4 regions of the Peribacillus sp. NPDC097198 genome follow, and region 4 is predicted to be linked to each of the others. Evidence: riboswitches for the same ligand, from Rfam matches in the RefSeq annotation. Region 4 holds a riboswitch; each other region holds the start of a gene.
The links. A riboswitch is a leader RNA that binds a small molecule or an ion and turns the genes downstream of it on or off. The one in region 4 is predicted to bind S-adenosylmethionine.
Positions count from the first base shown of each region.

Region 1: it holds a riboswitch for S-adenosylmethionine, as region 4 does, so the genes downstream of both, ACIQXQ_RS15235 (sugar ABC transporter substrate-binding protein) here and ACIQXQ_RS00830 (methionine ABC transporter ATP-binding protein) in region 4, are expected to answer to the same signal.
Region 2: it holds a riboswitch for S-adenosylmethionine, as region 4 does, so the genes downstream of both, ACIQXQ_RS09670 (bifunctional homocysteine S-methyltransferase/methylenetetrahydrofolate reductase) here and ACIQXQ_RS00830 (methionine ABC transporter ATP-binding protein) in region 4, are expected to answer to the same signal.
Region 3: it holds a riboswitch for S-adenosylmethionine, as region 4 does, so the genes downstream of both, ACIQXQ_RS04110 (methionine biosynthesis PLP-dependent protein) here and ACIQXQ_RS00830 (methionine ABC transporter ATP-binding protein) in region 4, are expected to answer to the same signal.

Region 1 covers NZ_JBIWDO010000008.1:76,196-79,408, forward strand. Annotated here, with positions in the region: gene ACIQXQ_RS15230 (sugar ABC transporter ATP-binding protein) at 1-686, opposite strand, end outside; gene ACIQXQ_RS15235 (sugar ABC transporter substrate-binding protein) at 754-1,869, opposite strand; SAM riboswitch class I at 1,983-2,089, opposite strand; gene ACIQXQ_RS15240 (GTP-binding protein) at 2,179-3,213, opposite strand, start outside.
Region 2 covers NZ_JBIWDO010000004.1:382,289-385,501, reverse strand. Annotated here, with positions in the region: gene metH (methionine synthase) at 1-134, opposite strand, end outside; gene ACIQXQ_RS09670 (bifunctional homocysteine S-methyltransferase/methylenetetrahydrofolate reductase) at 127-1,974, opposite strand; SAM riboswitch class I at 2,081-2,179, opposite strand; gene ACIQXQ_RS09665 (MOSC domain-containing protein) at 2,290-2,931, opposite strand.
Region 3 covers NZ_JBIWDO010000002.1:221,461-224,673, reverse strand. Annotated here, with positions in the region: gene fumC (class II fumarate hydratase) at 1-877, opposite strand, end outside; SAM riboswitch class I at 1,197-1,311, shown strand; gene ACIQXQ_RS04110 (methionine biosynthesis PLP-dependent protein) at 1,396-2,508, shown strand; gene metC (cystathionine beta-lyase) at 2,505-3,213, shown strand, end outside.
Region 4 covers NZ_JBIWDO010000001.1:158,034-161,246, reverse strand. Annotated here, with positions in the region: gene ACIQXQ_RS00835 (O-acetylhomoserine aminocarboxypropyltransferase/cysteine synthase family protein) at 1-1,161, shown strand, start outside; SAM riboswitch class I at 1,274-1,385, shown strand; gene ACIQXQ_RS00830 (methionine ABC transporter ATP-binding protein) at 1,531-2,565, shown strand; gene ACIQXQ_RS00825 (methionine ABC transporter permease) at 2,558-3,213, shown strand, end outside.

The DNA of each region.
Region 1 (3,213 bases), on a different contig from region 4:
ATTCTACTGCGCCTCACACTCTTCCCATTTCTCATGATTGTAATGTCCTCACACACTTCAAATATCTCGGGTAGACGATGAGAAATGAAAATAATGCCTACACCACGTTGCTTCAGCTCATTCACAATCCGGAATAGTTCCGTTGTTTCCGTATGGCTTAACGGAGCAGTCGGCTCATCAAGAATCAAGAATTTACATGCGGTTGAAACGGCCCTAGCTATCAAGACCATCTGCTTTTCGGCCAACGTAAGGTCCCTTACCAGTTTTTTCGAAGACACATGGATGTTCATTTCTTCCAAGATTTCCGTCGCTTTTCTATGTAATTCCTTCCACTTGATGATTTGTTTTCTCCCCATGTTCTGTACGGATTCATTCAGCATCACGTTCTCCGCAACCGTTAAATAAGGAATGAGGGCCGTATCCACTTCCTGATACACAATTTGAATGCCAGCTTCCTGTGCCGACTTTGGCGAACGGATATCCTGTACCTGGCCATTTAGAAAAATGTCGCCGGTATAATGGACATGAGCTCCTGATAAGACTTTCATTAGCGTCGATTTCCCTGCTCCATTTGCGCCGACCAATGCATGTGCTGTTCCCGACTGTACTGAAAAATCAACTTCACTAAGCGCTTTTACACCTGGAAACTCAATCGATATTTGTTTCATTTCTAGTTGAATGCCCATGTCCAATCCCTCCCATTAAACAGACACTCTCTTCAACTTGAAAGAGAGTGTCTACTGATTCTGATCGTTACTTCTTATAATGTTCTTTCAATACTTTCATCCAGTCTTCTTCAAATTCCGTTGATACTCCCCAGCCTTGAACAATGCCGGATAGATTGGTCATGTTGACAGCGTCCTTCGATGATTGAAGCTGTTTTTGAGATATCAATGATGCTTCTAAATCATAGGTTTGCGGCGTTTCTTCCCCCGCTAGTTTTTTCGCTAGCAGTCTCATATTCACTGCACCAATCAACTTCGGATCAACCGCTGCGGTATACGACCATGAGCTTCCTTTTGTTTGAATCTCCTGAAGGTCAGCATTGGACACGTCAATACCATAGATTTTCACTTCATCGCGCCCCGCTTCTTTTATCGCACGAGCTGCTCCGATAGCGAATGCATCCCAGGTTGCGAAAATTGCGTCTATTTTACCTTTTGGATACTTGTTCAACATCGCCGAGACGGCATTTTGCGTCTGGACCGAAGTATCTGAAGATGCCACTCCGAATCTTTCAATTTCATGAATGCCAGGATTTTCTTTCAGCTTTTCTTGATACACGGCATTTCTTCTCACCATAGGAGGGAAACCATCTACCCAAAGGTATGCAATGTTCGCTTCGCCTTTTTGCTCTTCAATCAATTTGTCAAAAGCAAGAGTTGCCAATGCTTCGTCATCTTGTGAGGTTACTGTTACCCCATCAATTTTCGTTAAATCGCCGATGGAATCGAATGTGACTACGCTTTTCCCTGCATCAACCAACTTTTGTACGTCATTCACTGTCGCTGCATCATCACCATGGGAAATGATATAGCCATCATAGTCTTCCTCCAGAGCCTGAGCGATGGCGTCATGGAATTTAGCCGTATCGCCATTGGCCGTAAAAGTATCTACTTGGAAGCCAAGTGCTTCTCCTTCTTCTTGCGCCCCTGCTAAGTATTGGGCAGTGTGATCATCGCCGCCAATTTTACGAATGACTTTAATTTTAGCTCCCTCGCCTTTCGCAAATCGCTCTGGAACATTTTCAAAAGATACCTTTTCCTCTTTTTTCGCTTCCCCTGTACTTTGTCCCGAAGAACACCCCGTCAAAAGCAACGCCGAAGCGATGACTGAAACGAAAGCTCCTTTTAAAATTGATCTTCCCATTTTAATTCCCCCTATTTTTTACATTATTCTTATCTGTTAGCTCGGCATAAACACAAAATAAAAACCTCTCTAAAATAGAGAGGTTTAATCAGCTGGTTTGCAGACTTATCCCTCTCTTATCTGTCAAAACATTTCTGTTTTGCAGGATTTAGCACCAATTCCTAATTGGAACGGTTGCTGGGCATCGTAGGGCCAGTCCCTCCGCCACTCTTGATAAGAGAATATAATGTGTTACGTTTCGTTATGGTAAGTACCACTTTATAGGGATATAGTCATTAAGTCAATAGTTTTTAGAATATTTTAAATGTTTTATTTTCCTTGCAGTTTCGCCAGGCGTCTTTTCTCGATTTTTTCAAGGCGTTCGAATTGGCGCAGTTTCACTTCGAACAGGGTAATCGGATCACGGTAGACTTCAGGATTTTGTCTCATATGTTCCAATGTAGCCTGCTGTTCTTTGATTTCGGCTTTCGTCTGTTCGATATTTTTTTCAAGGATGGAAAATGGACTGCGGTAGAACAGGGATATGTCACGTTCCAAGGATTTTTCGAACAATCCAAACTGAGTAAGGAATCTGTCACTGATCATATCGGCAACATCCTGGAAGTCTTCATTTTCCAAGAACTTCTTATATCGATTGTACATATTCGCTTTATTTTGCGGAATGGCACCAAATAGCTTCCCGGCTCCCTTAAGAATCAACTGAGATGGGGTCCTTCTTAGTAATATATTTACATTTTCTATCCGGATGCTGCTTGTCATCCGGTCCGCATCACGGCGCCAGTCATCCAAGACCCGGAAGTCCCCGGCCAGTACAATACGTTCTTCTTTGTATAGCTCATTGAAGCCTGCGCTCATCTCATCCATGAACTGTTGGCTTTGCGTGAATTCTAACTCAGATGTAGCAATCCAGTCTTGAAGCGAGCGGAAATACTGCGGCATGATTTTATCGGATATAAATGCCTGGATCCGATCGTTCATTTCCTGATTCAACTGTATATGCACTTGGCTAAAGTCACTATTCTCAGATAATGTTTTAGAGCAATCACGCAGTAATTCAGGAATTCGTGTGGAAAGCTGTTTTTTCACTTCTTCTTTTAATAAGCGATAAGATCTTGTAATGTTTTCGGTTTTTTCTTTTTCCAAATCAGTCAACTGATTCGTAGCGCCATTCAACTTCACTTCCATCTGTTCATTCCAAGAAATCGAATGCTCGCATTTCCGTTCATTCGCTGCCCGTTTTTCTAATAGATAGGATAAAGTTTTACGCGTGAAGGCAAGGAGCTTCTCCGCCCTCATTTCCTTCCAATTGCTATCTTGATAGTTTGCGTGAAGGAAGACGGCTAG
Region 2 (3,213 bases), on a different contig from region 4:
TCATTACACCCTTCGTATTGTTCTCCACCGAAATCCTCGGCCGTTAAATCTTCAGCTTGAATCATGGTGCCCATTGCTCCATCAAGAAGAAGAATCTTTGATTGTAATTGCACGTTAATTTCCCTTTTACTCATGTCCTGCCACCTCAGATGTTTGTTTACGATCATGATCCTTAATATATGTAGTAAGTTCCGCTGTCATTTCATAGCGTAAGAAAGGCGTTATTAAGTAAATTCCCTTGAACCTCTCTTGGGCTGCGTCTACCAATTCCCTTGCTATATTTATAGCTTCAATCCTTGATTTTACTGGATCAGCTCCCGCTGAGGCCATTGCTTTCCGTACACTGTCAGGTAATTTAATCCCCGGTATTTCATTATGGATGAATTCGGCATTCCTCGTACTGGTAAGGGGCATTATCCCCATGAAAATCGGTGTTTCCAAATGTTTTGTCGCCTGATAGACTTCTTCTATTTGTTCTACTGAATAAACTGGCTGTGTCAAAAACGAATGAGCACCGCAAGCGATTTTCTTTTCCATTCTCTGAACAGCCTTATCGAGATATTTCACATTTGGATTAAAAGCTGCGGAAATCTTGAAATTAGCCCGTTTCCCTAGACTTTGTCCGGAATAGGAGTAGCCCTCATTGAATTGCTTAACCAGACTTATCAAATCGAATGAAGATAAATCATAGACAGACGTTGCCCCCGGGAAATCACCAATCTTAGAAGGATCCCCAGTGATAACTAAAACTTCATCCAGCCCGACTGTATGCAACCCCATTAAATGGGATTGCAATCCAATAAGATTTCGGTCCCTGCACGTAATATGGACCATCGGATTCACCCCTAATTCAGCCTTTAATAAATTGGCTAAGGTCGAATTCGATATCCTTGGTGAAGCAAGTGAATTATCAGCTAAAGTAATGGAATCCACCCCAGCTTTTTTCAAGGCTTCAGCTCCTGCCATAAACGTTTCGATTCCTAACTTTTTCGGTGGATCAAGCTCAACTAGGATCGTTCTATCCGTTTTTGCCTTTTCATGAAGAGCTAATTCTTGTTTTTGGTTATTCACTTCAATAATTTCTATATGTCGAGCTTTCGTAATTTTTTCCTTGACTGGCGCTAAAGTGCCAATCATTTCGTTCACAGCTTGTATATGTAGTGGTGTCGTACCACAGCAACCCCCTATAATGGTTGCTCCTTGTTTTCGTAATTCGAGTGCACTTGAACCGAAATATTCTGGTTCCGCTTTATAGACCAGTCTCCCATCCACATAATCTGGAAGACTTGCATTAGGATAGATAGCAATCGACGCCTGCATAGGCAATTTCACTTCTTCCAGTGCCCTTATCATATGATGGGGGCCCAGACGGCAATTCACCCCAACGACATCTGCACCTAGGTACTCTAGCTTTTGAAAAGCTTCATTCAAATGAAATCCATTTTGAAGATTTCCAAGTTCATGCATCGATACATTTGCAATAATCGGCAGGTCCGTTTCCTTTTTAGCAATTTGAAGCACCGTTTCAAGCTCTTCAAAATCATAGAATGTTTCAAGAAGAATTCCATCGGGATCTTCCAGGAGCAAACTGTATAATTGTTCTCGAAAACCCCGTTTTATTTCTTCTATACTTAAATCCGATTTACGTATACTACGCTGGGCCCCAATTGTACCAAAAACATAAGCCTTCCCTTTCGCTACTTGTTTAGCAAGGCTGACTCCTTGGCGATTGATCCGACTGACTTCTTCCTCCAGCCCATACCGTTTCAATTTATTGAAATTGGCACCATATGTATTGGTTTGCAGAATATCTGCACCCGCTTCTAAATAGGCCCTATGTATAGACTCAATTTTATCAGGATTGGTGCAATTTATTTCCTCATAACATTGATCGATTCCATAGGAGTACAACAACGTACCCATCGCGCCGTCTCCAACTAGCATTCTTTCCTTCAATTCACTACGAAAATCCAATTAGTACACCCTCTCTTAAAAACACTATGGTTTTTGTCGGTTTCTATGAGTGTGAGAGTAAAGAAAAAAAACCTTCTCAAAGAAGAAGGCTTTTTTCGAAACATTCTCCTCATCTATCAAGCTCTGCTTGCTGGATTTAGCACCTTTGCCTAGGCTGGTTGCTGAGGTTTCATTGGGCCAGTCCCTTCACCTCTCTCGATAAGATTTATTAAATTTAATTTTCTAAACATTTCAAAATTTATTTATATTTAATTTACATGAATCATCTGATAATTTCAAGAGTATATTTTCATTTTTTCATTTTCTTCAGACTTTTTAACGATACATCCTTTTAGAAAGCAAGACTCCCCATTCTTCTGACAAGGATTCAATGGAAAGCAAGGACATTGCCCCCTCCTCCCCATCACGCTTATGAAGGATGACATCCGTTGCATAAAGTACCGTAACCTTATCTTGAAGCCTATCCAATAACACGATATCATCTTGTTGGCCAATTACCCCTTCTTGTAAGACCCTAGCAAAATAGCCAGTTAGATTAGTGTCCATCACCAATTTCAAAAACTCTGGCTCTTTGTTAAAGTGGGAGATGGTCGAGCAAGGAATACGCCCCTGTGTAATCTGAATAACGGTCCCGCCAATGCGATAGATATCGCCTATAAACGTTTGACGTTCAGTCATTCCAGCAATCGTCAAATTCTCCCCAAATGCAGGGATGGAAAGCTGCTTATTGAATGTTCGATTCCATAAATCATAATGCTCAAAGGGATAAAAACATAGAGCACGGTCAGGCCCTCCATGGAACTTTCTATTACCCACTCCATCCCCATCAATCCCTGATTTTGTTACGGTGATATAGTCGATGGCCTTCTTATCCATTGCCGTTTTGATCTTTACCCCCGAAAGCTCCTCCTCTTTTGGCATCCCAATTTGAAGAGACATGATTTTACGATTTTCCATTGGACATCTTCCATTTCTTTTAAATTTCCAGATTGCAATAAAGAAACATTCTTTATATTCAATCTATTCAATTATTTGATTATACCAAACAAAAGCAATAACCTCTTTACTAGGTATAAAATTCGATGTGAAAAGAGAATGATATAAAAATAATCCCTTTGTTTTAGTAATTTAGTTGCTATTTCCAAATTAATTATGATAGAATATGAACACAATATATAGTCGAAAAAGACAATCCGTCGCCTATATGTTGATTCACGATTAATTTCCTCATTGTCGCTC
Region 3 (3,213 bases), on a different contig from region 4:
CATCATTGGCAATCTTCATTAAATCAGCAGCCAACGCTTTAAGAGCACCGTGTGCATAAACAATTTCGTTATGGCTTGTTAAAGCATGGAACTTATTATCCGATGTGACAAATGAATGTCCTGTATCCGCTGCGATTTGTTTAGCAGAAAGTGCCGGGAATTCTTTTTTCGTATTGATTCCAGTCCCTACAGCCGTACCGCCCAATGCAAGGTTCAATAATTTTTGGCTACTTTCTTCGATCATCGCCAAATCTTTACCAAGCATTGCTTTCCAACCGGAGATTTCTTGGCCAAGAGTTAGTGGTGTCGCATCTTGAAGATGGGTCCGTCCAATTTTCACGACATCCCAGAATTCTTTTTCTTTGGCTTCGAATGTGTCACGAAGCACTTTAATGGCCGGTACCAATTTTTCGGCAACTTCCATATAAGCTGCGATATGCATGGCTGTCGGGAATGTATCGTTAGAGCTTTGCGCTTTGTTAACATCATCATTCGGGTGAAGCATCTCAGTTTCGCCTTTTTCCTCTAACCATTTATTCCCTTTGTTTGCGACAACTTCATTCACGTTCATATTACTTTGTGTGCCGCTACCAGTTTGCCAGACGACAAGTGGGAAATGTTCGTCAAGCGTCCCTTCAAGGATTTCACCACAAATTTTAACGATGGCATCCTTCTTCACTTCTGAAAGATCGCCAAGTTCAAAATTCACTTTTGCTGCCGCTTGTTTTACGTAAGCAAATGCATGAACTAATTCAATCGGCATTTTTTCATAACCGATTTTGAAGTTATTACGGCTTCTTTCCGTTTGAGCACCCCAGTACTTATCAGCAGGAACTTTTACTTCCCCCATTGTATCTCGTTCGATTCTATATTCCATGTGTTCTCCTCCTATATTCGCACTATCCACTGAGAAACAATATGTATATGTAATGAATAATGACGTTTTATATGATCCCCTATATATTGTACAAACTTTATTATTGTAAAGCAAAAAAAACGGAACACAAATGACCTTTTCCTTCAGAAAAGTCCGTTTAATCTGAATCCGGTTCTATTACTCTGTTGAATTCGTAATTTTATAATGATAAATCTGATACATGTTCCATAATAGCTAGTCCCAAATAACCGTCTATTAGGAATGTCCTTGACAGAATCCTATATTTATAGTAAATTCAAAAGAAATTGAATAATCAAAACTCTTATCGAGAGAGGTAGAGGGAATGGCCCTATGACACCTCAGCAACCTTCATTTGTTTCAAACCAATGAAAAGGTGCTAATTCCACAAGTTTGTGTAACTTGGAAGATAAGAAGAATGACTCTATCCTACTTATTCAAGTCTTCTTCTTAAAGAAGACTTTTTTTATTTTATTTAACTAAAAGGAGCAGTGAAAATTATGTACAAAACAGAAACCTATCTTGCTCAGCTTGGAAACCGCAGTGAAACGGCGACAGGAACGGTCAATCCGCCCGTTTACTTCTCGACGGCTTTCCGTCACGAAGGAATTGGTCAATCAACAGGATTCGACTATACACGAACAGGAAACCCTACACGCCAGCTATTGGAGCAATCTATCGCCAAACTAGAACATGGCGATCAAGGATATGCATGCAGTTCGGGAATGGCTGCCATTGCCACCATCCTTTCCTTATTCAAATCAGGGGATGCATGGATCAGTAGCGAAGATTTATATGGCGGTACATATCGTTTATTAGAGCATGGCTTTAAAAAATGGGGGCTACAATGCGAATATGTCAATACATGTTGCCTGGAGGAAATTGAAAAAGCAATCACCCCTCAAACAAAGGCCATCTTTATTGAAACTCCCACAAATCCTCTTATGCAGCAAACGGACATTCCAGCCGTCGCCGCTCTTGCCAAACAATACAATTTACTATTGATTGTTGACAATACTTTTTACACGCCGATCATCCAACAGCCCCTCTTACTTGGTGCTGACATCGTGATTCACAGTGCAACGAAATATCTAGGTGGCCATAATGACGTGTTGGCCGGCTTGATTGTGGCAAAAGGCGCCGAGTTATGTGAGTCCCTTGCTTTCCACCATAATGGTATGGGAGCGGTCTTGAGCCCATTTGATTCGTGGCTGTTGATGCGCGGGATGAAAACCTTGGCACTGAGAATGGAGCGTCATGAAAAGAACGCCAAGGTTATCGTTGATTATTTGACGGAACATGAAAGTGTAACGGATGTTCTCTATCCTGGTCGTGGCGGCATGATTTCATTCCGGGTCAATGATGAAGCGGTGGTCAACCCATTTCTACAGTCCCTTTCATTGATTTCATTTGCCGAAAGCCTTGGTGGCGTCGAAAGCTTCATCACGTATCCGGCGACACAGACACATGCCGATATGCCTCTTGAAGTTAGAACGGCAAATGGAGTTTGCAATCGACTCCTTCGATTCTCTGTCGGCATCGAGGACAGCGGAGATTTAATCGAAGACCTGCAGCAGGCATTTGCTCAAGTAAAAAAGGAGGCAATACGATGACAAACCAAGAATTCAGTTTTGAAACCAAATTACTACACAACCAACATAAATTCGATCCAACAACAGGTGGGGTGAGTGTTCCGATCCAGCATGCTTCCACCTTCCATCAAACCGACATTGATCAATTTGGCAAATACGATTACAGCCGGAGCGGGAATCCGACGCGAGAAGCACTGGAAGATATCATTGCGGAACTGGAAGAAGGCACGCGCGGATTCGCTTTTTCATCCGGGATGGCTGCCATTTCAACGGCTTTCCTCCTGCTTTCTGCCGGTGACCATATCGTCATCTCTGAAGATGTATACGGAGGCACATTCCGAATGGTAACAACCGTGCTGACCCGTTTTAACATCGAACATACCTTCGTGGATATGACGGATCTTGAGAGTGTAAAAGCGGCCATCCAGCCAAATACGCGAGCAATCTATATTGAAACGCCTTCCAATCCCTTGCTTAAAGTAACCGATATTAAAGCGGTATGTGATATCGCCAAAAGCATTGGCGCATTAAGCTTTGTAGACAATACATTCCTGACACCTGCCCTGCAAAGACCGTTAAACCTCGGGGCCGATATTGTCCTGCACAGTGCAACGAAATTTTTGTCTGGACATAGTGATGTCGTAGCAGGCCTTGCCGTCGTAAAAGACCCGGACCTTGCCGATAGACTTGGTTCCCTCCAAAACTCTTTTGGAGCGGTGCTCGGTG
Region 4 (3,213 bases):
GAGAATGGTTACATCTATACGAGGCTTCACAATCCCACTGTCAGTGTCTTTGAAGAAAGAATGGCCCTGTTAGAAGGGGGAATCGGTGGATTGGCAGTTGCAAGCGGCATGGCCGCTATATCCCTTTCCATCCTTAATATCGCTGGTATGGGGGATGAAATCGTTTCTGCTTCAACACTGTACGGCGGGACCTATAATTTATTTGAAAATACACTCCCTAAATACGGAATCAAAGTGAAATTCGTCTCACCTGATGATCCGGAAAATTTCAAACGGGCAATCACTCCACGAACGAAGGCCATATTTGCCGAAACAATCGGCAACCCAAGCTTAAGGGTTCTTGATATCGAAGCAGTGGCGGAAATAGCCCACGAAGCAGGGATACCTCTTATTATTGATAACACTTTCGCAACGCCGTATCTGTGCCGACCAATTGACTTTGGGGCGGATATTGTCATCCATTCAGCTACAAAGTGGCTATTGGGTAATGGTACGACATTAGGGGGAGTCATCATCGACGGTGGTAAATTCGATTGGAATTCGCCTAATTATCCAGGCTTTACGGAACCTGACCCTAGTTACGATGGACTTGTCTATTCCGAAGCGGTAGGGCCTGCTGCCTTTATTACGAAAGCGCGTGTGCAATTGCTTCGGGATTTGGGACCGACGTTAAGTGCTCAAAGTGCATTCCAGTTCACGCTTGGCCTGGAAACGCTCCATGTCAGGATGAAGGAACACCTGTTGAATACGAGGACAGTCATTCAATACTTGGAGAACCATCCGGCAGTCTCATGGGTTTCTTATCCGGGTAACGATGATCATCCCGATAAAGCCCTTGCAGATAAATACTTGCCTAAGGGAGCCGGATCTGTGGTGACGTTTGGAATTAAGGGGGGACGTGAAGCAGGTTCCACACTCATCAATTCGGTTGAGTTATGGTCGCATGTCGCCAATGTCGGGGATGCTAAAAGCCTAATCATCCACCCAGCAAGTACAACTCACCAGCAATTGAATGATGCAGGACTGGTCAAGGCCGGTGTCAGTGCCGACCAGGTTCGCCTTTCAATCGGTATTGAAAATGTAGACGATTTACTTGAAGATCTAGAGCAAGCGATTGAAAAAGCGACGAATATCGTGTCAGTGAATTCTCAAAGAGTTTAATGGAGAAACAGGTACACCCTAGGATTTTACATTGCACTCCTTTTTTATCTGTGTTAAAATTTCAGACATAGTAAAGTGAATGTTAAGACAAAAAAGAATAGTCCATATATAGCTCTTATCAAGAGAGGTGGAGGGATGTGCCCGTTGAAACCCGGCAACCGACAAGGATTTTCCTTGGAAAGGTGCCAATTCACACAAAGCGTAGAGGCTTTGGGAGATGAGAGGAAGGCCTGCTTTTCCCTGCCTTTCTGCTCATGCAGAAGGGCTTTTTCTATTTTCTTTGAATCATAGTTGGATAGATTCATCAGGAGGCCATAAAAATAAATCGACTAAATTCATAGGCTTAATTGGATAAAGAGGTGAGCATACATGATTACATTGTCAAACGTCAGTAAACTTTTTCGAACAGGAAAAGCAAATAGCGAAACGATTCATGCCGTGAATAGTGTGAATTTAGAAATAAATAAAGGCGAGATTTTCGGAGTCATCGGATACAGTGGGGCTGGCAAGAGTACGCTCATACGTATGCTGAATGGGTTGGAACGGCCTACTGAGGGCTCCGTGAACGTTGCGGGAAATGAAGTTTCAACAATTAAAGGGTCTAAGCTTCGTAAAGCCCGTCAAGAGATTAGCATGATTTTTCAGCATTTTAATCTCTTGTGGTCAAGGACCGTTCAAGAAAATATATCCTTTCCTCTGGAAATTGCGGGCATCTCCAAGCAAGAACGCATCAAGCGCGTCAATGAACTCATTAAGTTAGTTGGATTGGAAGGAAGAGAAAAAGCGTATCCATCGCAGCTAAGTGGTGGACAGAAGCAAAGGGTGGGAATAGCGAGGGCTCTTGCCAATAACCCGAAAGTGCTTTTGTGTGATGAGGCCACGTCCGCTCTAGATCCCCAGACAACCGATTCCATCCTGGAATTGCTTGTGGATATAAATCAACGCCTTGGTTTAACCATTGTCTTGATTACACATGAGATGCATGTCATTCGGAAGATTTGCAATCGAGTGGCTGTGATGGAAAGTGGACGGGTAGTCGAACAGGGAGCTGTCCTGGAAGTATTCAGAAACCCTAAAGAACAGATGACTAAGCGTTTTGTTCAGCAGGTGACAGAACCAGAAGAGACAAAAGAAACGATGGAGCATTTGTTTGAACGGTATCCAGCAGGAAAAGTGATTCAACTGACATTCGTGGGGGATCATGCAGAAAGCCCGTTGATCACAAAATTGGTACGTAATTTTGAGTTGGATGTGAACATTGTCCAGGGGAAGATATCACAAACGAGAAGCGGCTCATATGGAACATTGTTCATCCACCTTGATGGCAGTGAAGATGAAATGCTCCGCGCAATCGAATTCATAAAAGCACAGCAGGTAGGCGTGGAGGTGATTACTCATGCTTGAAGAATTATTGCCGAATGTAGATTGGGAAGACATCATAGAAGCGACGAAAGAAACGCTGTATATGACAAGTATTTCAGTTGTAGCGACCTTTTTTATAGGGATACTATTGGGGTTGCTTCTGTTTTTAACAGGCAAGGGGAATATGTGGGAGAATCGGGGCGTTAACGGTGTGTTAAGTGCTTTCGTTAATATTTTCCGTTCGATTCCATTCCTTATCTTGATTGTATTATTAATTCCGTTCACCAAATTACTTGTCGGTAGCATGATTGGTGAGAATGCGGCATTACCAGCACTCATTATCGGTGCAGCACCGTTTTATGCGCGGATGGTCGAAATCGGCCTTCGTGAGATTGATAAAGGCGTGATTGAAGCGGCTAAATCAATGGGAGCCAAAACCAGCACCATCATTTATAAGGTCCTCCTTCCAGAATCGATGCCGGCCCTTATATCAGGCATCACGGTAACATCGATTGCATTGGTTGGATACACGGCAATGGCAGGTGTCATCGGGGCTGGTGGATTGGGTAACTTAGCCTATCTGGACGGTTATCAACGGAATCACAACGACGTTACCCTGGTAGCGACGATTGTCATATTAATTATTGTCTTCATCATACAGATTATCGGTGATGTGATTACTTCTAAATT